One region of the Pseudomonas sp. H3_A02 genome, then DNA from elsewhere that is predicted to be linked to it. Evidence: riboswitches for the same ligand, from Rfam matches in the RefSeq annotation. Region 1 holds a riboswitch; the other holds the start of a gene.

Evidence for each region. Region 1 has a riboswitch for cobalamin ahead of cobO (cob(I)yrinic acid a,c-diamide adenosyltransferase). Riboswitches for the same ligand answer to the same signal wherever they lie in the genome.
Region 2: it holds a riboswitch for cobalamin, as region 1 does, so the genes downstream of both, AB4N80_RS23500 (CbtB domain-containing protein) here and cobO (cob(I)yrinic acid a,c-diamide adenosyltransferase) in region 1, are expected to answer to the same signal.

Annotation. Positions count from the first base shown of each region.
Region 1 is NZ_CP162807.1:2,905,642-2,915,850, forward strand. It holds gene hda (DnaA regulatory inactivator Hda) at 1-66, shown strand, start outside; gene AB4N80_RS12855 (C40 family peptidase) at 281-907, shown strand; gene AB4N80_RS12860 (C40 family peptidase) at 1,073-1,609, shown strand; gene AB4N80_RS12865 (PQQ-dependent sugar dehydrogenase) at 1,746-3,056, opposite strand; gene AB4N80_RS12870 (hypothetical protein) at 3,251-3,835, opposite strand; cobalamin riboswitch at 3,994-4,202, shown strand; gene cobO (cob(I)yrinic acid a,c-diamide adenosyltransferase) at 4,281-4,907, shown strand; gene AB4N80_RS12880 (cobyrinate a,c-diamide synthase) at 4,904-6,304, shown strand; gene bluB (5,6-dimethylbenzimidazole synthase) at 6,301-6,951, shown strand; gene cbiB (adenosylcobinamide-phosphate synthase CbiB) at 6,948-7,856, shown strand; gene cobD (threonine-phosphate decarboxylase CobD) at 7,849-8,841, shown strand; gene AB4N80_RS12900 (cobyric acid synthase) at 8,838-10,209, shown strand, end outside.
Region 2 is NZ_CP162807.1:5,350,986-5,361,194, forward strand. It holds gene AB4N80_RS23480 (vWA domain-containing protein) at 1-487, opposite strand, end outside; gene AB4N80_RS23485 (ATP-binding protein) at 589-1,593, opposite strand; gene cobN (cobaltochelatase subunit CobN) at 1,803-5,576, opposite strand; gene cobW (cobalamin biosynthesis protein CobW) at 5,580-6,644, opposite strand; cobalamin riboswitch at 6,743-6,957, opposite strand; cobalamin riboswitch at 7,154-7,376, shown strand; gene AB4N80_RS23500 (CbtB domain-containing protein) at 7,478-7,666, shown strand; gene AB4N80_RS23505 (CbtA family protein) at 7,678-8,373, shown strand; gene AB4N80_RS23510 (cobalamin biosynthesis protein) at 8,370-8,774, shown strand; gene cobM (precorrin-4 C(11)-methyltransferase) at 8,852-9,598, shown strand; gene nfuA (Fe-S biogenesis protein NfuA) at 9,907-10,209, opposite strand, start outside.

The DNA of each region.
Region 1 (10,209 bases):
CAGGCCTCTCTCCAGGCCCAGCGCAAGCTGACCATTCCCTTCTTGAAAGAAACTTTAGGCTGGTAAAACTGTCGCCAGATGATGGCTCATAGCCTGTTCTTGGTGCGGCGAAGCCCGCGGTTTTACTGGGTCGCAGGCCTGCAACCCACTCAAACCGGGCTTAAGCGCTTAGATGTAAACGAGAAATCAAGAAGTCACATTTGCATCGATTGAATTTGCAAATGAGGTTGATAGAGGGCATAGTCTCGCCATCTTTACTACTTCAGCCACGGTCGTGCCCATGCTAAATCGCTTCGCACCCCTCGTGCCTCTCGCACTCGTTACCCTGTTGTTCGGTTGCGCTGCCCACTCTCCAGTGTCCCAGCAAGCGCCACAACCACAGGTCCAGAATTCCGTTACTGCCCAGTCTTCCTCCGTTGCGTTCCAGGAAGAAATGGCCTCCGACAAAGAGCTCGCAGCCTTCGCCGGCAGCAAGCCTTACCAGCTTCCAGTACTGGCTGACAGCATCCTGGAACGTGGTATGTCGTTGATCGGCACCCGCTACCGTTTTGGCGGTACTTCTGAAGCCGGCTTCGATTGCAGCGGTTTCATCGGTTATCTGTTCCGCGAAGAGGCCGGCATGAACCTGCCGCGTTCCACTCGCGAAATGATCAACGTGAATGCCCCACTGGTCGCGCGCAATCAGTTGGAGCCCGGTGACCTGCTGTTCTTCAGCACCAACGGTCGTCGCGGTCGCGTCAGCCATGCCGGTATCTACCTGGGCGACAACCAGTTCATCCATTCCAGCAGCCGCCGCAGCGGTGGTGTGCGGATCGACAGCCTGGGCGACAGCTACTGGAGCAAGACCTTCATCGAAGCCAAGCGAGCCCTCGCCATGGCACCGACTGTCGTCACTGCTCGTAAGTAAGCACACAGTTTGTAAGGCAAACTTAAAGTCTTACTTGAAGTTTGCTGCATAGCCGCTAGAATCCTTGATCATTGATTGATGGCAATCCGCCTGCGTATTACGCAGGCGGATTTGTTTTCATGCCCACGGCAGAAAAGCCGCATCCAGATCAGGATTGTTCTGCATATGTTGACGTCGGCCCGCCTCGCGCTCATCTTCTGCGCCGCACTGCTCAGTGCGTGCGCCAGCCGTACCCCGCCGCCAGCACCTGTTGTGCGGGCCCCGGTGGTCTTTGCTCCCACGCAATCCTTTTCCCCGGCCGCCGAAGATGTGCTGTTCCGGGCGCTGGGCCTGGTGGGGACGCCTTATCGTTGGGGCGGCAACACGCCGGATTCAGGCTTCGATTGCAGTGGCTTGATCGGCTATGTGTACCGCGACGCCGCCGGTATTGCCTTGCCACGTTCCACGCGGGAAATGATCAGCATGCGGGCGCCTGAAGTGGGTAAGGACGCGTTGCAGAGCGGTGACCTGGTTTTCTTCGCCACCAACGGCGGTTCCCAGGTCAGCCATGCCGGGATCTATGTCGGTGAGGGGCGCTTCGTCCACGCGCCGGCCACGGGTGGCACGGTCAAGCTCGACAGCCTGTCCAAGGCTTATTGGCAGAAGGCCTATCTGGGCGCCAAGCGTGTGCTGCAACCGGAGCACCTGGCGCGCAATCCCTGAGTTGTTGTTGCCCTGATCTGTGGAGCAAAGCTTGTTCGCGAAACAGGCGCCTCGATCTCTGACAGACCGCATCGCTTCCATCGCGGGCAAGCCTTGCTCCCACAGATCAGGCGGCGCTCACAAAGGCGTGTCGGCCTTATTTACCTGACACCCGCCAAATCTTGTTCCCCACATCATCAGCCACCAGCAACCCACCCTGCTTGTCGATCACCACGCCCACTGGCCGGCCCTGGGCTTTTTCGTCGGCGTTCAGGAAGCCGGTCAGCACATCCACCGGTTGCCCCACCGGTTTGCCGCCGTTGAACGGTACGAAAATCACTTTATAACCACTGTGGGGCTTACGGTTCCAGGAGCCGTGCTGACCGATGAAAGCCCCTTCGGTAAACGGTGCAGGCAAGGCGCTGCCTTCGGCGAAGGTCAGGCCCAGTGAGGCGGTGTGGGGGCCGACGGCGTAGTCCGGGGCGATGGCCTTGGCTACCAGGGCCGGGTTTTGTGGTTCGACCCGAGTATCAACGTGCTGCCCATAATAGCTGTAGGGCCAGCCGTAGAAGGCACCGTCCTTGACCGATGTGATGTAGTCCGGTACCAGGTCGCTACCGATCTCATCCCGTTCGTTCACCGCTGTCCAGAGCGCGCCGCTGCGCGGTTCCCAGGCCAGGCCGTTGGGGTTGCGCAGGCCTGAGGCGAAGATCCGGTGATTGCCGCTGGTACGGTCCACTTCCCAGATGGCGGCGCGACCTTCTTCGGCCTCCATGCCATTTTCCGCGACGTTGCTGTTCGAGCCGGTGGTGACGTACAGCTTGGTGCCGTCACGGCTGGCAATCACGTTCTTGGTCCAGTGATGGTTGAGCGTGCCCCCGGGCAGGTCGACGACCTTGATCGGTTCGGCCTTGATTTGCGTATCCCCGTCCTTGTAGGGAAAGCGGATCAGCCGGTCGGTATCGGCCACGTACAGGTCATTGCCGACCAGGGTCATGCCGAACGGCGAGTTGAGGTTTTCCAGGAACACCGTGCGGGTTTCGGCGATGCCGTCGTGATTGGCGTCGCGCAACAACGTGATGCGATTGGGGCTGGGCACCCCGGCACCGGCGCGGCCCATGACTTTTTTCATCACCCAGCCACGGATGCCCTTGGCATCATCCGGCTTGGACGGGGCATTGGTTTCGGCTACCAGCACATCGCCATTGGGCAGCACGTAGAGCCAGCGCGGATGGTCCAGTCCTTCGGCGAACGCGCCCACTTGCAGACCCTGGGCCGGGGTTGGCTTGGCGCCTTGCGGCCAGCCGATGGCTTCGGCGATGTTGACGGTCGGGACCAGGGTCTTGTTTGGTTCAGGCAGTTTCGGCGCAGGGCCGGTGCCATCGGACACTTGCAGGGTGGAAGACTCGCCACAAGCGACAAGCCCGGCGGCAAGGGCGACGATCAGAAGGTGCGGTGGCTTGAGCATGCTGGCTTCCCTATGAATGCATGTAGTTATTCATAGAGAAGCGTAGGCACGCGATGGTTCAACTGCAGGACGAGTGTCAGCAGATAAGCCCACCGGTGGGAGCGAGCTTGCTCGCGATAGCGGTCTGACTGGCCCGCCGCTATCGCGAGCAAGCTCGCTCCCACAGTTTCCCCACAGTTTTGGCGTGGATTGAGTCAGCCGTGGGCCTGTTTGAACAACACGGCGATACCCGGGTGATAATGCCCGGCTTCGTTGCGCAACTTGCGATAGGCGTAAGGGAAGTACCAGGCCACGGCGCAGGTGTTTTCCTTCTGCAGGTCGTCGATCATGTCCTGCAGTTCTTCGGGGGTCGCGCTTTGCTGGGCTTTTTGCGGCGAGACGAACAGGCAGCCCAGCTTCAGGTCGCTGGCGTAGCTGATGCGCTTGGCATCGCTGGTGGCTTCCGACAGCGGTTGGGTCAGGTTCAAGTTGTTGACCTTGGGCCAGCGTTGGGTGGCCTGGATGAAGGCCCGCTCCTCGGTGCTGGCGATGAACAGGTCGGCGCTGACGTTGCGTTCGCCTTCTTCATTCTGCTTGCGGGTCGGCGCGTTCTGCAGCGTGACCATCTCGGCCATCCAGGCGGCGGCCGACAACAAGCTGAGGTTGGCCCGTTCATCGAACCAATAGGGCGTGTCGTTATCGCCGCGTACGGCGTTGTAGCGGTCGATACAATCAAACCAGCGTTCCAGCACCGGGCGCAGGAATTCCAGTTTTGGATTGCTGATGAGCATGCCTTGCATGTTTTGCCCTCTTGTTCTTGTGATATCGGGTCGTGATGCCTATTTGATATCACTTGCCGTAGCGTGGCACAAGATTGGCGTCATTTTATTGATCGAGGCCAATGCTCGGTGCATGACCCGTGGCGGCTTTAATTGACGCTCCACCCCCAACCCTCTAACCTTCGCCGCTTGTTTCAGGTGCTCTGTGACGGTGTTCGACAGAGTGAAACAGGGAAGCCGGTGAGTGCACACGAACCCGGCGCTGCCCCCGCAACGGTAAATGAGTCAACGCTGTGCTTAAGCCACTGTGTCGCCGACATGGGAAGGCGCACAGACCGGCATTACGCCGCTCATGAGCCCGGAGACCGGCCTGATTCATCCAACGGCATCACGGTGGGCGATGCCAGGCTTGTTGCCGTCTTTTTTCTGCCCGCCCGCCGTTATCCAATCCCAACGGAGAGCTCCCATGACTGACTCCCTCAGCACCGATACGTCTGATCGCGACGAACGCCACCTGGCGCGCATGCTGCGCAAGAAAGCCGTGATCGACGAGCGCATCGCCAACTCGCCGAATGAATGCGGCTTGCTGCTGGTGCTGACCGGTAACGGCAAGGGCAAGAGCAGCTCGGCGTTCGGCATGCTGGCCCGGTCCATGGGCCATGGCATGCAATGCGGTGTGGTGCAGTTCATCAAGGGGCGCAACAGCACCGGTGAAGAGCTGTTTTTCCGCCGCTTCCCGGAGCAGGTGCGTTTTCATGTCATGGGTGAAGGTTTTACCTGGGAAACCCAGGACCGTCAGCGCGACATCGCCGCCGCCGAAGCCGCCTGGGCCGTATCGCGTCAGTTGCTCAGCGATCCGTCCATTGGCCTGGTGGTGCTCGACGAACTGAACATCGCCCTCAAGCACGGCTACCTCGACCTCGACCAGGTGCTGAGCGATCTGCAGGCCCGTCCACCGATGCAGCATGTGGTGGTGACCGGGCGTGGCGCCAAGCCGGAGATGATCGAGCTGGCCGATACCGTGACGGAAATGGGCATGATCAAGCACGCGTTCCAGGCCGGCATCAAGGCGCAGAAAGGCGTCGAGCTGTGAGTGATGCTCGCCACTGCCCGGCGGTGCTGATCGCCGCTCCGGCCTCGGGCCAAGGCAAGACCACCGTCACCGCCGCCCTGGCTCGTTTGCATCGCAACCAGGGACGCAAGGTGCGCGTCTTCAAGTGCGGCCCGGACTTCCTCGATCCGATGATCCTGGAGCGGGCCAGTGGCGCGCCGGTCTATCAATTGGACATGTGGATGGTCGGCGAGCAGGAAAGCCGGCGGCTGTTGTGGGAAGCCGCCGCCGAAGCGGACCTGATCCTGATCGAAGGGGTGATGGGGCTGTTCGATGGCACGCCGTCCAGCGCCGATCTGGCGCGACATTTCGGCGTGCCGGTGTTGGCGGTGATCGACGGCACGGCCATGGCCCAGACTTTCGGCGCCCTGGCCCTGGGCCTGGCCCGTTATCAACCGGACCTGCCGTTCGCCGGGGTCTTGGCCAACCGGGTCGGCACCTTGCGTCATGCACAATTGCTCGAAGGCAGCCTGACCGAAGGCCTGCGTTGGTACGGCGCGCTGTCCCGGGAAACCGGCATCGAATTGCCCAGCCGTCATCTCGGGTTGGTCCAGGCCAGTGAATTGAACGATCTCGACCTGCGCCTCGACGCGGCGGCCGATGCTTTGGCCGGGAGTTGCGAAGTGGCGTTGCCGCCCGCCGTGGCGTTCGCCGCGCCCGAGGTGATCGCCGTGGAGCCGTGGCTCGCTGGGGTGCGCATCGCCGTGGCCCGTGACGAAGCGTTCGCCTTCACCTATGGCGCCAGCCTTGATCTGCTGCGGGCCATGGGCGCGCAGTTGAGCTTCTTTTCGCCGATCCATGACAGCGAACTGCCCGAGGCGGACAGCCTTTATCTGCCTGGCGGTTATCCGGAGCTGCACCACGTTGCGCTGGCCCGCAATACCCCGATGCTGGCCGCGATCCGTGCCCACCACGCAGCCGATAAACCGTTGCTCGCCGAATGCGGCGGCATGTTGTATCTGCTCGATTCATTGACCGATGTCGACGGCGTGCGCGCCGAACTGCTGGGATTGCTGGCCGGCGATGCGCAGATGCAAAAGCGCCTGGCGGCCCTGGCGCTGCAATCGGTGGATTTGCCGGAAGGCAACCTGCGTGGGCATACCTATCATCACTCCCTGACCAGCACCGAGGTTGAACCGATTGCCCGTGGTCATAGCCCGAATGGCGGGCGAGGGGCGGAGGCGGTTTTCCGGCAGGGGCGGATGACGGCTTCCTATGTGCACTTTTATTTTCCGTCCAATCCCAGGGCGATTGCCGCGTTGTTTGCGCCCGGGCTTGAGGCCGCTATCGCGAGCAAGCTCGCTCCCACAGGGGATTGTGTGATCTCAAGTACAACGCCTGCCAGTGTGGGAGCGAGCTTGCTCGCGAAGCGGCCATGACAGACACCGCTTTCTCCCAGGCCGAACGCGAAGCGGTCTACCGCGCCATTGCCGAGCGCCGCGACATGCGCCATTTCAGCGGCGGCACGGTGGAGCCGGCCTTGCTGCGTCGTCTGCTGGAAGCCGCGCACCAGGCGCCCAGCGTTGGCTTGATGCAACCGTGGCGATTCATCCGTATCAGCGACCGCGCCTTGCGTGGGCAGATCCGCGAACTGGTGGAGCAGGAGCGCATTCGCACCGCCGAGGCCCTGGGCGAGCGCAGCGATGAGTTCATGACACTCAAGGTCGAAGGCATCGACGACTGCGCCGAGGTGCTGGTGGCGGCGTTGATGGAGGATCGCGAGCGACACATCTTCGGCCGCCGGACCTTGCCGGAAATGGACCTGGCCTCGCTGTCCTGCGCGATCCAGAATCTGTGGCTGGCCTCCCGCGTCGAAGGGTTGGGGATGGGCTGGGTGTCGTTGTTCGAACCCCAGGCCCTGGCCGATCTGCTGGGCCTGCCCGCCGGGGCCAAGCCGCTGGCGATCCTCTGCCTGGGCCCGGTCGAGGGCTTTTACCCGGCACCGATGCTCGCCCTGGAAGGTTGGGCGCAACCGCGTCCGCTCCATGAACTGCTGTATGAAAACCGTTGGGGAGTGAGCCCATGAGTGTGGCGTTGCTCAGTGCCGCCGCGGTGGCACTGGATGCGCTGTTGGGCGAGCCCCGGCGCTGGCATCCGCTGGTGGCGTTCGGTCGTTTCGCCGATCGCATCGAACAGCGCTTCAACGCCGGTGGGCGTGGCTGGCGCAGTCACGGGGTGACGGCGTGGGTGATCGCGGTGGTGCCGTTGACCCTGCTGGCCACGGCCCTGTCCTGGGCGCCGATGGTGGGCTGGTTGGTGGAGATCCTGGCGTTGTACTGTGCCCTCGGCCTGCGCAGCCTCGGCGAGCATGTCGAGCCGGTGGCGCGGGCGCTGCGCAGCGGTGACCTGGAGCAGGCGCGCCAACGTGTCGGCTACCTGGTCAGTCGCGAGACGGCTGAACTGGATGAAACCGCCGTGGCCCGCGCCGCCACCGAGTCGGTGCTGGAAAACGGCAGCGACGCGGTGTTCGCCGCGTTGTTCTGGTTCGCCGTGGCCGGCGCGCCCGGTGTGGTGCTGTACCGCCTGAGCAATACCCTCGACGCCATGTGGGGCTACCGCAACGAGCGCTTCGAGCGCTTTGGCTGGGCGGCTGCGAAGATCGACGACGTGCTCAACTACATTCCGGCACGCCTGGTGGCGTTGACCTACGCGCTGCTCGGCAAAACCCGTCTGGCGCTCAAGTGCTGGCGCACCCAGGGCCCGACCTGGGACAGCCCCAACGCCGGGCCGGTGATGGCCGCCGGGGCCGGAGCGCTGGGTGTGGAGCTGGGCGGGGCGGCGGTTTACCACGGCGAACTGCACCAACGTCCGCCCTTGGGCGAAGGCGTGCCGGCGAGTGCCGATTCCATTGATCGCGGCTGGCAATTGGTCCAGCGCGGGGTATGGTTGTGGTTGCTGATTCTCTGCCTGGGAGCTGAGTTCTATGCTTGAGCACGGCGGACGCTTGCGCAATGCGGCCCGGCAATACGGCGTTGCCGAGGCCGATTGGCTCGATTTGTCCAGCGGCCTCGCGCCTTGGCCGTTCGACGTTCCGGCCATTCCCCTGCGGGCCTGGGCGCGCCTGCCGGAAACCGATGATGGATTGGAGCAGGCCGCCTGCGACTACTACGGTGCATTAGATGTGCTGCCGGTGGCCGGTTCGCAGATGGCCATCCAGCTGTTGCCGCGCCTGCGTCGCAGCGGCAAGGTCGGCGTCTTGTCGCCCTGTTATGCCGAGCACGCCGAAGCCTGGCGCCGCAGTGGCTATATCGTGCGCGAAGTACTGGAAGCGGAAGTGGATTTCTTTCTCGACAGCCTCGACGTGTTGGTGGTGGTCAATCCGAACAACCCCACGGGCTTGAGCCTGGCGCCCGAGCGCTTGTTGGACTGGCATGCCCGCCTGGCCCAGCGCGGTGGCTGGCTGGTGGTGGATGAAGCCTTCATGGACGTCACGCCGGCGCTGAGCCTGGCGGCGCACACCCATCTGGTCGGGCTGATCGTGCTGCGTTCGTTCGGCAAGTTCTTTGGCCTCGCCGGGGTTCGCCTGGGCTTTGTCTTGGCCGAGCGCCGCTTGCTCAAGTTGCTCGCCGAACAAGTCGGGCCGTGGGTCGTCAGCGGGCCGACCCGGGTACTGGGCCAGGCCTGCCTGCTGGACAGCGCCGCCCACGCAGACCAGCGCCAACGCTGCCAAGCCACGAGCCAACGCCTGGCGCTGTTGCTTGAACGCCACGGTTTCAAGCCGCAGGGCGGCTGCGGATTGTTCCAATGGCTGGTCACCGAGCACGCCCAGGGGCTGCACGATTTCATGGCCCAGCGCGGCATTCTCCTGCGCCTGTTCGTGAACACCAGCAGCCTGCGTTTCGGGCTGCCGGCCGACGACAGCGAATTCCTGCGCCTCGAACAGGCCTTCGAGGCCTACGCCAAGGACACCCAATGACCACAGTGATGGTGCAGGGCACCACGTCCGATGCCGGCAAAAGTACCCTGGTCACGGCTTTGTGCCGCTGGGTCCGGCGCCAGGGTGTGGGCGTGGTACCGTTCAAGCCACAGAACATGGCCCTCAACAGTGCCGTGACGGCCGACGGCGGCGAAATCGGTCGCGCCCAGGCGGTGCAGGCCCAGGCCGCCGGGCTCGAGCCGCACACAGACATGAACCCGGTGCTGCTCAAGCCCAACAGCGACACCGGCGCCCAGGTGATCATCCATGGCCGCGCCGTCACCACCATGAACGCCGTGGCTTATCACGATTACAAAGCCATCGCCATGCAAGCGGTGCTGGCCTCCCACGCGCGCTTGAGCGCGGCCTATCCGGTGGTCATGGTGGAAGGCGCTGGCTCGCCGGCCGAGATCAACCTGCGCGCCGGTGACATCGCCAACATGGGCTTTGCCGAGGCGGTGGACTGCCCGGTGTTGCTGATCGCCGATATCAATCGCGGCGGGGTGTTCGCCCATCTGGTCGGCACGCTGGAGTTGCTTTCCCCCAGCGAACAGGCGCGGGTCAAAGGCTTCATCATCAACCGTTTTCGTGGCGACATCGCTTTGCTGCAACCGGGCCTGGACTGGTTGGAGGCGCGCACCGGCAAACCGGTGATCGGCGTATTGCCCTACGTGATGGACCTGCACCTGGAAGCCGAGGATGGCCTCGATCAACGCCAGATCGACAAGGCCGAGCAAGTGCTGAAAGTGGTGGTGCCGGTCTTGCCGCGCATCAGCAACCACACCGATTTCGATCCGCTGCGCCTGCACCCGCAAGTCGACCTGCAATTCGTCGGCCCCGGCCAGCCCATCCCGCCGGCCGACCTGATTATCCTGCCCGGCTCGAAAAGCGTGCGCAGCGACCTGGCCTACCTGCGCGCCAACGGTTGGGAGACGGCGATCCATCGTCACCTGCGCTACGGCGGCAAATTGCTGGGCATCTGCGGCGGTTTGCAGATGCTCGGCCAGCACGTCCATGACCCGTTGGGCCTGGAAGGCGCGGCCGGTTCCAGTGCCGGGCTGGGCCTGCTGGATTTTGAAACGACCCTGGAGCACGAGAAGCAATTGCGTAATGTGCGCGGGCGATTGGCCTTGGAAGTGGCCGAGGTCAGCGGTTACGAGATCCACGCGGGAGTGACCAGCGGCCCGGCCCTGGAAAACGCCGCGGTGCACTTGGAAGACGGCCGTTGCGACGGTGCCCAGAGCCTCGACGGACAGGTGTTCGGCACCTACCTGCATGGGCTGTTCGAATCACCGGCGGCCAGTTGCGCGTTGTTGCGTTGGGCGGGGTTGCAGGAGGTGCAGGCGGTGGACTACCACGGCTTGCGCG
Region 2 (10,209 bases), 2.4 Mb from region 1:
GAATCGGGCCTCTTTCGATGTCGATCAACAGGCATGGGCAATCGAGAAGCGGCGGTGAAAGCCCCTGCTTGACGCGTCCGTCGGTCATCACCAAGACCCGTTGCTGCTCCGCCGGGTAGCGCTTGCGCCGCGCCACCAGCCAGCGCCCGGCCTCGTTCAGCGCCGCCAGCAACGGCGTTCCGCCACCGGCGCCCAAGCCATCAAGCCAGTCGCGCAGACCGGCCGAGGCCTTGAGCCCTTGTACCTGCCAGTTCGGCTGCATGCCGCTGGCCGTCAACAGCGCCAGGCGGGCGCGCTGTCGGTAGGCGTCGTCGAACAGTTGCGCCAACAGGCCTTTGCCGTCACTCAAGGCGCGATGACGACGGGTCGAGGCCGACGCATCGACGATGACCAGCCACAGCTCATGGGGCGAGCGATGGCGAGCGTGCCAGCGCACGTCTTCATGGCGGCGTGGCCGGCCATTGAGCAACGTCCCCGGCCAGTTCACCGCACCGCTGGCCGCCGCTTTGCTCCGGCCCTGGCGGCCCTGGTCGAGTCGCCCGGCACGGGGTCTGGCATTCGCCCCCGCTGGCGAGCGGGGGCGAATGCCTAGGGCTTTTTTGGCCAGCTCGGCACGTCACGCCGAGCCCCGGTTGGCAACGTCCGGGCCGGCAGGTCGCCCCACTGGCCCTGGCCTTCATTGGGTTCAGCGGTTTTTTCCGCCCCCGCTCCCGTCGGCGCCTGGGACGGTGCCGGTGCCGAATGCCCCCGCCGCCGGTGACGCAAGGCAAATTCGCCGACCGCCTCGATGTCTTCATCGGCAATCGCGTCGGCACCGCGCCAGGCCGCATGGGCCCGGGCCGCCCGCAGCCAGACCAGGTCGGCGCGCAAGCCATCGACCCCGGCGGCAAAACAACGCTCGGTAATCTGCGCCAATGCCCCGTCATCCAGGGCGATCCCGGCCAAGCGGTCGCGCGCCTGCTGGCAACGTTCGCGCAGCTGCTGTTGGGCCATCTCCCACTGCCCGCAGAACGCCAGCGGATCGCTGTCGAAATCCAACCGCCGCCGGATGATCTGGCCGCGTTCAGCCGGTGCGGTGTGACCGTCAAGGGCGACGTTCAGGCCAAAACGGTCGAGCAACTGCGGACGCAGCTCGCCCTCTTCCGGGTTCATGGTGCCGATCAGCACAAAGCGCGCCGGATGCCGATGGGAAATGCCGTCGCGCTCGATCAGGTTGGTACCACTGGCGGCCACATCGAGCAGCAGATCCACCAGGTGATCGGGTAGCAGGTTCACTTCATCGACGTAAAGTACGCCACCGTCGGCCTTGGCCAGCACGCCGGGAGAAAATTGCGCGCGCCCTTCCCCCAGCGCCGCGTCCAGGTCCAGGGTGCCCACCAGCCGCTCTTCGGTGGCACCGAGGGGCAAGGTGACGAACTGACCGCTGGCCAGCAGATCCGCCAAGCCCCGAGCCAACGTGGACTTGGCCATGCCCCGCGGGCCTTCGATCAGCACGCCGCCGATTTTCGGGTCGATCGCGGCCAGACACAGGGCCAGTTTCAGGTCATCGGCACCGACCACGGCGGAGAGCGGGAAATGGGGGGTGTGGGTCATATCTAATTCTCAAGAGTGGTCGGTAACGTCAATGCGAACAGAGTACTTGTGGGAGCAAGGCTTGCCCGCGATGAACGAAAACGCGGTTTAGCTGCTAAACCGCGGCGCGACCATCGCGGGCAAGCCTTGCTCCCACAGGGTGGAGATAAATCCCTTTGCCACAGGTCAACCCATCACAGGGGTTGTGTCTCGCCTGTTGAGTAGGCACGTCAGCCATCTTCTTCTATGTCCAACAACAAATTCTCCAACGCCTCGCGATACTCCCCCGGTGCCTGCCACATCCCCCGCTGCTGCGCTTCGAGCATGCGCTCGGTCATGTCTCGCAAGGCGTCGGGGTTGTGCTGGCGGACGAAGTCCCGGGTGTCTGGGTCGAGCAGGTAGGCATCGGCCAGCAACGCGTACTGGTGGTCGTCGATCAACCGGGTGGTGGCGTCGAAGGCAAACAGGTTGTCCACCGTCGCCGCCAGCTCGAACGCACCTTTATAGCCGTGCCGCTTCACGCCGTCGATCCACTTCGGATTCGCCGCGCGGGAGCGGATGACGCGGTTGAGCTCTTCCTTCAGGGTGCGGATCCTGGGCAAGTCCGGCTGGCTGTGATCGCCATGGTAACTGGCCGCCGCGGCGCCACCGAGGGTCTCGACCGCTGCCAGCATGCCGCCCTGGAACTGGTAGTAGTCGTTGGAATCGAGCAGGTCGTGCTCGCGGTTGTCCTGGTTCTGTAGCACCGCCTGCACCTGGCTCAAGCGCCGGGAGAACTGATCGCGGGCGGCGGTGCCTTCATCGCTGGCACCGTAGGCGTAGCCACCCCAGTTCAGGTACACCTCGGCCAGATCCTCGCGGCTCTGCCACAAGCGACCGTCGATCGCGCCCTGCACGCCCGCGCCATAGGCCCCGGGCTTGGCACCGAAAATCCGCCAGCCGGCCTGGCGTGCCGCGGCATCTGGCTCAAGACCCGAGACTAGCAAGGCTTCGCGCTCACTGCGCACCTTGGCTGCCAACGGATTCATATCGTCCGGTTCATCGAGGGCGGCGACGGCCTGCACGGCGGCATCGAACAAGCGGATCAGGTTGGCAAAGGCATCCCGGAAGAACCCGGACACGCGCAAGGTGACATCGACCCGAGGCCGGTCCAGCAGGCTCAGCGGCAGGATCTCAAAGTCATCGACCCGCTGGCTGCCGGTGGCCCACACCGGACGCACACCCATCAACGCCATGGCCTGGGCAATGTCGTCGCCACCGGTGCGCATGGTGGCGGTGCCCCACACCGACAGGCCAAGCTGGCGCAAGTGATCGCCGTGGTCCTGCAAGTGCCGCTCAAGGATCAAGTTGGCCGACTGGAAACCGATGCGCCACGCCGTGGTGGTGGGCAGGTTGCGTACGTCCACGGAAAAGAAATTGCGCCCGGTCGGCAATACGTCCAGGCGCCCACGGCTCGGCGCGCCGCTGGGGCCGGCCGGCACGAAGCGCCCGCTCAAGGCATCGAGCAGACCGCGCATTTCCGCCGGGCCGCAGGCGTCCAAGCGCGGAGCGACGACGGATCGCAGGTTTTCAATGATGCTGCCCACCCCTTCCCAGCCCGGCGCGTCGAGCTGCTCGACCGTGCCGTCCAACGCCTGCTCGATCAACTGGGCAGCGAACAGCTCCAAGCGCTCACGGGTATCGCCAGCGGTGCGCCAAGGCTCGGCGCTGACCCGGCGCAACGCTTCGGGACGATCGCCGGCCCAGGGCTCGGCCAAGGCACAATCCAGCGGATCGAAACCCAGCCCGAACGCCTTGGCCAGCGCCCGCAACAAGCTCGACTGCGCGCCTTTGCCGTCGCCCCTCGGAATGCGCAGCAACGCCAGCAAGGTGTCGATGCGCAGCCGCCCGCTAGGCGATTCACCAAAAATGTGCAGGCCGTCACGGATCTGCGACTCCTTCAGATCACACAAATATGTGTCCAGGCGCGGCAGCCAGATTGCTGCGTCAGCATCGCTGTCGAGGCCGGCATCCAGTTGCAACTCGCGGTCGATATGGGTCTCGCGCACCAGGTTGAGGATGTCCCGTTGCAGCTCCCGGGCGCGACGCGGATCGAGCAATTGCGCCTCGTAGTACTCGTCCGCCAACAGCTCGAGGTTGCGCAGCGGTCCATAGGTTTCGGCCCGGGTCAGCGGCGGCATCAAGTGGTCGATGATCACCGCCTGGGTGCGACGCTTGGCCTGGGCACCCTCGCCCGGGTCGTTGACGATGAACGGATAGATGTTCGGCAGTGGCCCCAGCAGCACGTCCGGCCAGCAGTTCTCCGAGAGCCCGACACCTTTGCCCGGCAGCCATTCGAGGTTGCCGTGCTTGCCGACGTGGATCACCCCGTGGACGCCGTAGGTGTGGCGCAACCAGAAATAAAACGCCAGGTAACCGTGGGGCGGCACCAGGTCCGGGTCGTGGTACACCGCACTCGGGTCGACCTGGTAACCCCGCGCCGGCTGGATGCCGACGAAGGTCAGGCCCAGGCGCAGGCCGGCGATCATCAGGCGGCCGTCGCGGTACATCGGGTCTTTGTCCGGCGCACCCCAGCGTTCCAGCACCGCTTGGCGATTGGCCTCGGGCAGCGCGTCGAACATGACCTGGTAGGCATCCAGGGGCAGGCTCTGGTGACACGGACGCGCGTCGAGGCTATCCAGGTCGTTGCTGACGCCACCGAGCAATTGCTGGATCAGCGCAGTGCCGCTCTCAGGCAATTCGGCCGGCAGCGGATAACCTTCGGTTTGCATGGCGCGCAGGATATTCAGCGCCGCCGCCGGGGTATCCAGGCCGACCCCGTTACCGATACGTCCATCCCGAGTCGGGTAGTTGGCGAGGATCAGCGCCACGCGCTTTTCTGCGTTGGGCAGGCGCGCCAGGGTGGTCCAGCGCTGAGCCAGTTCGGCGACAAAATCCATGCGTTCGGGCACAGCGCGGTAGCAGACCACGTCGCTCTGGCTGCGCTCGCTGCGCCAGGCCAGGTCCTTGAAGCTGATCGGGCGGCTGATGATCCGGCCATCCAGCTCCGGCAAGGCAATGTGCATCGCCAGGTCCCGTGGTCCCAAGCCCTGTTCGCTGGCACGCCAGCCGGGTTCGTTGTCCTGGGCGCAAATGGCCTGGATCACCGGGATGTTGCGGCGAAACGGCCGCAAGTGCGGGGCTTCGGGGCTGGATTGAGCGAAGCCGGTGGTGTTGAGGATCACCCCTGCTTCCACTTCGTCCAGCCAGTCCTCTACCAGCGCCAGGCAAGCCGGTTCCTTGAGGCTGGCCACGGCAATCGGCAGCGGATTGAGCCCCGCCGCTTGCAGGCGCTGGCAGAACACGTCGATGAACGCGGTGTTCGCCGCTTGCAGGTGGGAGCGATAGAACAGCACCACCGCCACCGGTTGATCGACCTGCCAGTCGGCCTGCCAATCGCCGAGGCTGGCGTTGGTGTTTGCGGGATGATAGATCGCCGTGCGCGGCAGGGCCTGCGGCTCGGCCCACGGGTAGTCGCGGCCGAACCATTGACTGCCGAGGTTGTGAAACAAGTCCAGGGCATTGCCCAGGCCGCCCTGGCGCAAGAACTGCCAGAGCCGGTCGCGGTCCTCAATGGGTACGTTGCTCAGGTCACTGAGTTCCGGGTCGGGACGATCATCCCCCGGCACCAGGATCAACTTCACCCCGCGCCCGGCCAATTCCATCAGACGCTCGATGCCGTAGCGCCAATAGCCGATGCCGCCGTGCAGCGACAGCAGGATGACCTTGGCATGACGTAGCACGTCCTCGAAGTACAGATCCACCGAGGCGTGGTTCTGCACCTGCATCGGGTTGGCGAGGCGAAACTGCGGGTAGTCGTCCGGCAACTGCCGCGCCGCTTCGGCCAACAGCGCCAGGCTGGAGTCGCCACTGCACAGGATCACCAGTTCGGCGGGGGTTTGCCCCAGGTCGGCAATGTTGTCGTCCGATACAAAACCGCCGGGCTGGGTCCTGAGCAGGTGCATGGCTTAGGCGCTGAGAGCGGCGCGCAACTGCGCTTCGAGCAATGCGGCATCCAGCGCCTGGCCGATCAGCACCAGACGGGTGACCCGCACTTCGTCGGCGCCCCACTGGCGGTCGAAATGTTTGTCGAAACGCGTGCCAACGCCTTGGATCAGCAGGCGCATCGGCTTGTTCGGAATTGCCGCGAAACCCTTGACCCGCAGCACGCCGTGCTGGACCACCAGTTGCGTCAGCGCGTCCAGCAACAGGCTTTCGTCGGCCTGGGGCAGTTCGATGGAAATGGAATCGAAGGCGTCATGATCGTGGTCGTCATCGTCACCATCGTGGTGATGGTCGTGATGACTGTGGCGGCCGTCGATGTGTTCTTCGGAACCGGCCCCCAGGCCGATCAACACGTCCAGCGGCAGGCGACCGCTGCTGGCTTCGATGACCTTGACCGCCGGTGGCAGTTCTTCGGCGACTTCCAGGCGCACCTTGGCCAGGTCTTCAGCGCTGATCAGATCGGCCTTGTTGAGGATCACCAGGTCGGCGCTTGCCAGTTGGTCGGCGAACAGTTCGTGCAGCGGCGATTCGTGATCCAGGTTCGGATCGAGTTTGCGCTGGGCATCGACCTGGTCGGGGAAGGCGGCGAAGGTACCGGCGGCCACGGCCGGGCTGTCGACCACGGTGATCACCGCATCGACGGTGCAGGCGCTGCGGATTTCCGGCCATTGGAAGGCCTGGACCAGCGGCTTGGGCAGGGCCAGGCCAGAAGTTTCGATGAGGATGTGGTCGAGGTCACCACGCCGGGCCACCAGCTCACGCATCACCGGGAAGAACTCTTCCTGCACCGTGCAGCACAGGCAACCGTTGGCCAGTTCGTAGACGCGGCCGTTGGCTTCTTCTTCGGTGCAGCCGATGGCGCACTGTTTGAGGATCTCGCCGTCGATGCCCAGCTCGCCGAACTCGTTGACGATCACGGCGATGCGCCGGCCCTGGGCGTTGTCGAGCATGTGCCGCAGCAAGGTGGTCTTACCCGAGCCGAGGAAGCCGGTGACGATGGTGACGGGGAGTTTGGCCAGTGTTTTCATCGGATGCCCTTTGGCAAGGTGGCGGGCAAACGGGACGACAACCGCTGGCACAAGCGCGAGCGGAAGATTTCGCCACCGGATCACCCCGCCCGGTTGTAGTGAGAATCTGTCTCGAGGCAGGTCTCCTGGCTGACGGCGGGCCAGTCTCTCGACTGGCAATTGCTGCGCCTTCCCGTGCGCCATTGGTAAAAGGGCATGCACAGTGGCCTTGCAGAAACCTCACCGTTCACAGTTGCGGGGGCAGCCGCGGCTTGGACCGCGTTCCCTTCTTAGCTTCGGCGCATGCCGAAGAACCTCGAAGGCGCAAGGCTACGCAGGGTGTGGGGGCGGGTCAATCTCCGGAGCGTTTTGCGGTGCATGGGCTGCCGTCATCGCGAGCAAGATCGCCCCCACAGTGGATCTGCATTGGCATTGAATTTTGGGCCCGAGAAAATCCCTGTGGGAGCGAGCTTGCTCGCGATTGGGCGCAACTCGGTGCGAGATTGACGCCCTACCCCCGCCCATGCTCTCCTGTGTGCCTAGTTACGGGTGCCCTTCACAGGGTGAAACGGGAAACCGGTGAATCGTGTGCTTTACTTCAAAGCCACGTCAGTCCGGTGCTGCCCCCGCAACGGTAAGCGAGCGAAGCGTCTGAACCACTGTGTCCAAGGACATGGGAAGGTGACGCTTGCAGGCCAGGCACAAGCCCGGCCCCTCGCGAGCCCGGAGACCGGCCCATGACTCAAGCATCAACAAACCCGCGGTGGGCGGGCGCTGTTCGAACCTTGGCGGGCTTTCGCCCGGGGTCTCATTGCGCTCGCATCCCCCACGGAACAAAAACAGAGGGAAGCGCCATGTCGACCATCAGCAGCACCGCCCGCACCGCCAGCAGCACCACCACCCTGAGCCAACGCCTGAGCGCCGCGATCCTGGCTTCGATCCTGGGCGCGGGACTGGTCTATTTCGCCGGTTTCTCCCACATCGAAGCGGTGCACAACGCCGCCCACGATACCCGCCACAGCGCCGCCTTCCCGTGCCACTGAGAACTGACGACATGATCAAGCGTATCGCGCAGACCGCCGGTTTCAGTGGCTTGCTGGCGGCCCTGCTGCTGACCCTGCTGCAAAGTCTCTGGGTATCGCCGCTGATTCTCCAGGCGGAAACCTTCGAGAAAGCCCCGGCGACCGAGGTCCATGAACACGCCGATGGGGCCGCCCACAGCCATGACGCCGAAGCCTGGGAGCCGGAAGACGGCTGGCAACGCGTGCTGTCCACCACTGGCGGCAACCTGGTAGTCGCGGTGGGTTTCGCCCTGATGCTGGCGGGCCTGTACACCTTGCGCGCACCGACTCGCACCGCCCAGGGCCTGCTTTGGGGCCTGGCCGGTTACGCCACGTTCGTTCTGGCGCCGACGCTTGGTCTGCCGCCGGAACTGCCTGGCACAGCGGCGGCCGACCTGGCCCAGCGGCAGATGTGGTGGATCGGCACCGCGGCGTCCACGGCGGTGGGCATTGCCTTGATCGCCTTCGGCCGGCATTGGCTGCTCAAGGTGCTGGGTGTGGCGACGTTGCTGGTGCCCCACGTCATCGGCGCACCGCAGCCTGAAGTCCACTCGATGCTGGCGCCCGAGGCGCTGGAAAGCCAGTTCAAGATCGCCTCGCAGGTGACCAACGTCGCCTTCTGGCTGGCTCTGGGCCTGATCAGCGCCTGGCTGTTTCGCCGTGACGGCCAGGCCCGCCACGACGCATGAGCACCGAGCCGATCCTGGTGATCGGCCTGGGTTGCCAGCGCGGTTGCCCGGCCAGCACGCTGCGAGCGCTGCTCGAACAGACGCTGCTGGCCCACGGCATCGGGCTTCACCAGGTGCGGGCTTTGGCCAGTATCGACCTCAAACGTGACGAGCCCGGACTGCTGGAACTGGCCGGGCAACTAGCCCTGCCGCTGACCTGCTTCAGTGCCGAACAGTTGTCGGGCTACGAGCAACGGCTCAGTCACCGCTCCGAGATCGCCTTCGAGCGAACCGGTTGCTACGGCATCGCCGAAAGCGCTGCCCTGGCCTTGGCCGACCAGTTGGGTACGCCGCCAGCAACGCTGCTGGTTCCTCGTCAGAGAGGCCCCATGAGCACGTTGGCATTGGCGGTCGTGGCGTAAATCCCGATAATCGGCGTCCAGGATCATGAGCGTTCTTCATCTGGGCGCCACTCACCCACCTTCCACAGGAGCCGGTCATGACCGTGTACTTCATCGGCGCCGGCCCCGGCGACCCGGACCTCATCACGGTCAAAGGCCAGCGACTGATCCGCCAGTGCGCGGTGATCATCTACGCCGGCTCGCTGGTGCCGACCGCCGTTCTCGAAGGGCACTGTGCCGAACAGGTGATCAACAGCGCCGAGCTGCATCTGGAACAGATCATCGAATTGATCAGGAGCGCCCACCTCAAGGGCCAGGACGTGGCCCGGGTGCACTCCGGCGACCCGAGCCTGTACGGCGCCATCGGCGAGCAGATTCGTTGTCTGCGGGAGCTGGGCATCCCTTTCGAAATCATCCCGGGCGTGACTGCGACCTCAGCCTGCGCCGCCCTGCTGGGCGCCGAACTGACCTTGCCGGACATCTCCCAGAGCCTGATCCTCACCCGTTACGCCGACAAATCCCCGATGCCTGCTGGGGAAGAACTGGGCAGTTTGGCGCAGCACGGGGCGACCATGGCGATTCACCTGGGGGTCAATCACCTGGAAAAAATCGTCGATGAACTGCTCCCCCACTACGGCGCCGACTGCCCGATTGCGGTGATTCACCGGGCGAGCTGGCCGGATCAGGATTGGGTGGTGGGGACGCTGGCTGATATCGCCGAGAAGGTGCAGGCCAAGGGTTTTCGCCGTACGGCGCTGATTCTGGTGGGGCGTGTGCTGGGTAATGAGGTGTTCAGCGAATCGTCGCTGTACCGCGCCGGGCATGCGCATCTCTACCGGCCTTGACCCGCTAGAGAATCCACCTGCCCCCCCCTGTGGGAGCGAACCCGTGGGAGCAAGGCTTGCCCGCGAAGGCGTCGCCTCGGTCTATCAGCTACACCGAGGTGTTTGCATCGCGGGCAAGCCTTGCTCCCACAGGGTTACGGACTGATCGCAAGATGATATCGGCGCAATCTTAGTGGCGAGGGGATTTATCCCCGTTGAGGCCACAAGCAACCCATCAAAACTACCTGGCATACCTGAAACACAGGGCTTGGGGCTGCTACGCAGCCCAGCGGGGCGGTGCGACGTTTCGCTAAATCCCCTCGCCACAATCAGTAGTAAGCGTTTTCTTTCTGCGTATGGTCGGTCACGTCGCGCACGCCCTTGAGCTCTGGAATGCGCTCGAGCAAGGTGCGCTCGATGCCTTCCTTCAAGGTCACGTCAGCCTGGCCGCAGCCCTGGCAGCCGCCGCCGAACTGGAGTACGGCGATGCCGTCTTCCACCACGTCGATCAGCGAAACCTGGCCGCCGTGGCTGGCCAGCCCCGGGTTGATTTCGGTTTGCAGGTAATAATTGATGCGCTCGTTGACCGGGCTGTCGGCATTGACCATCGGCACCTTGGCGTTCGGCGCCTT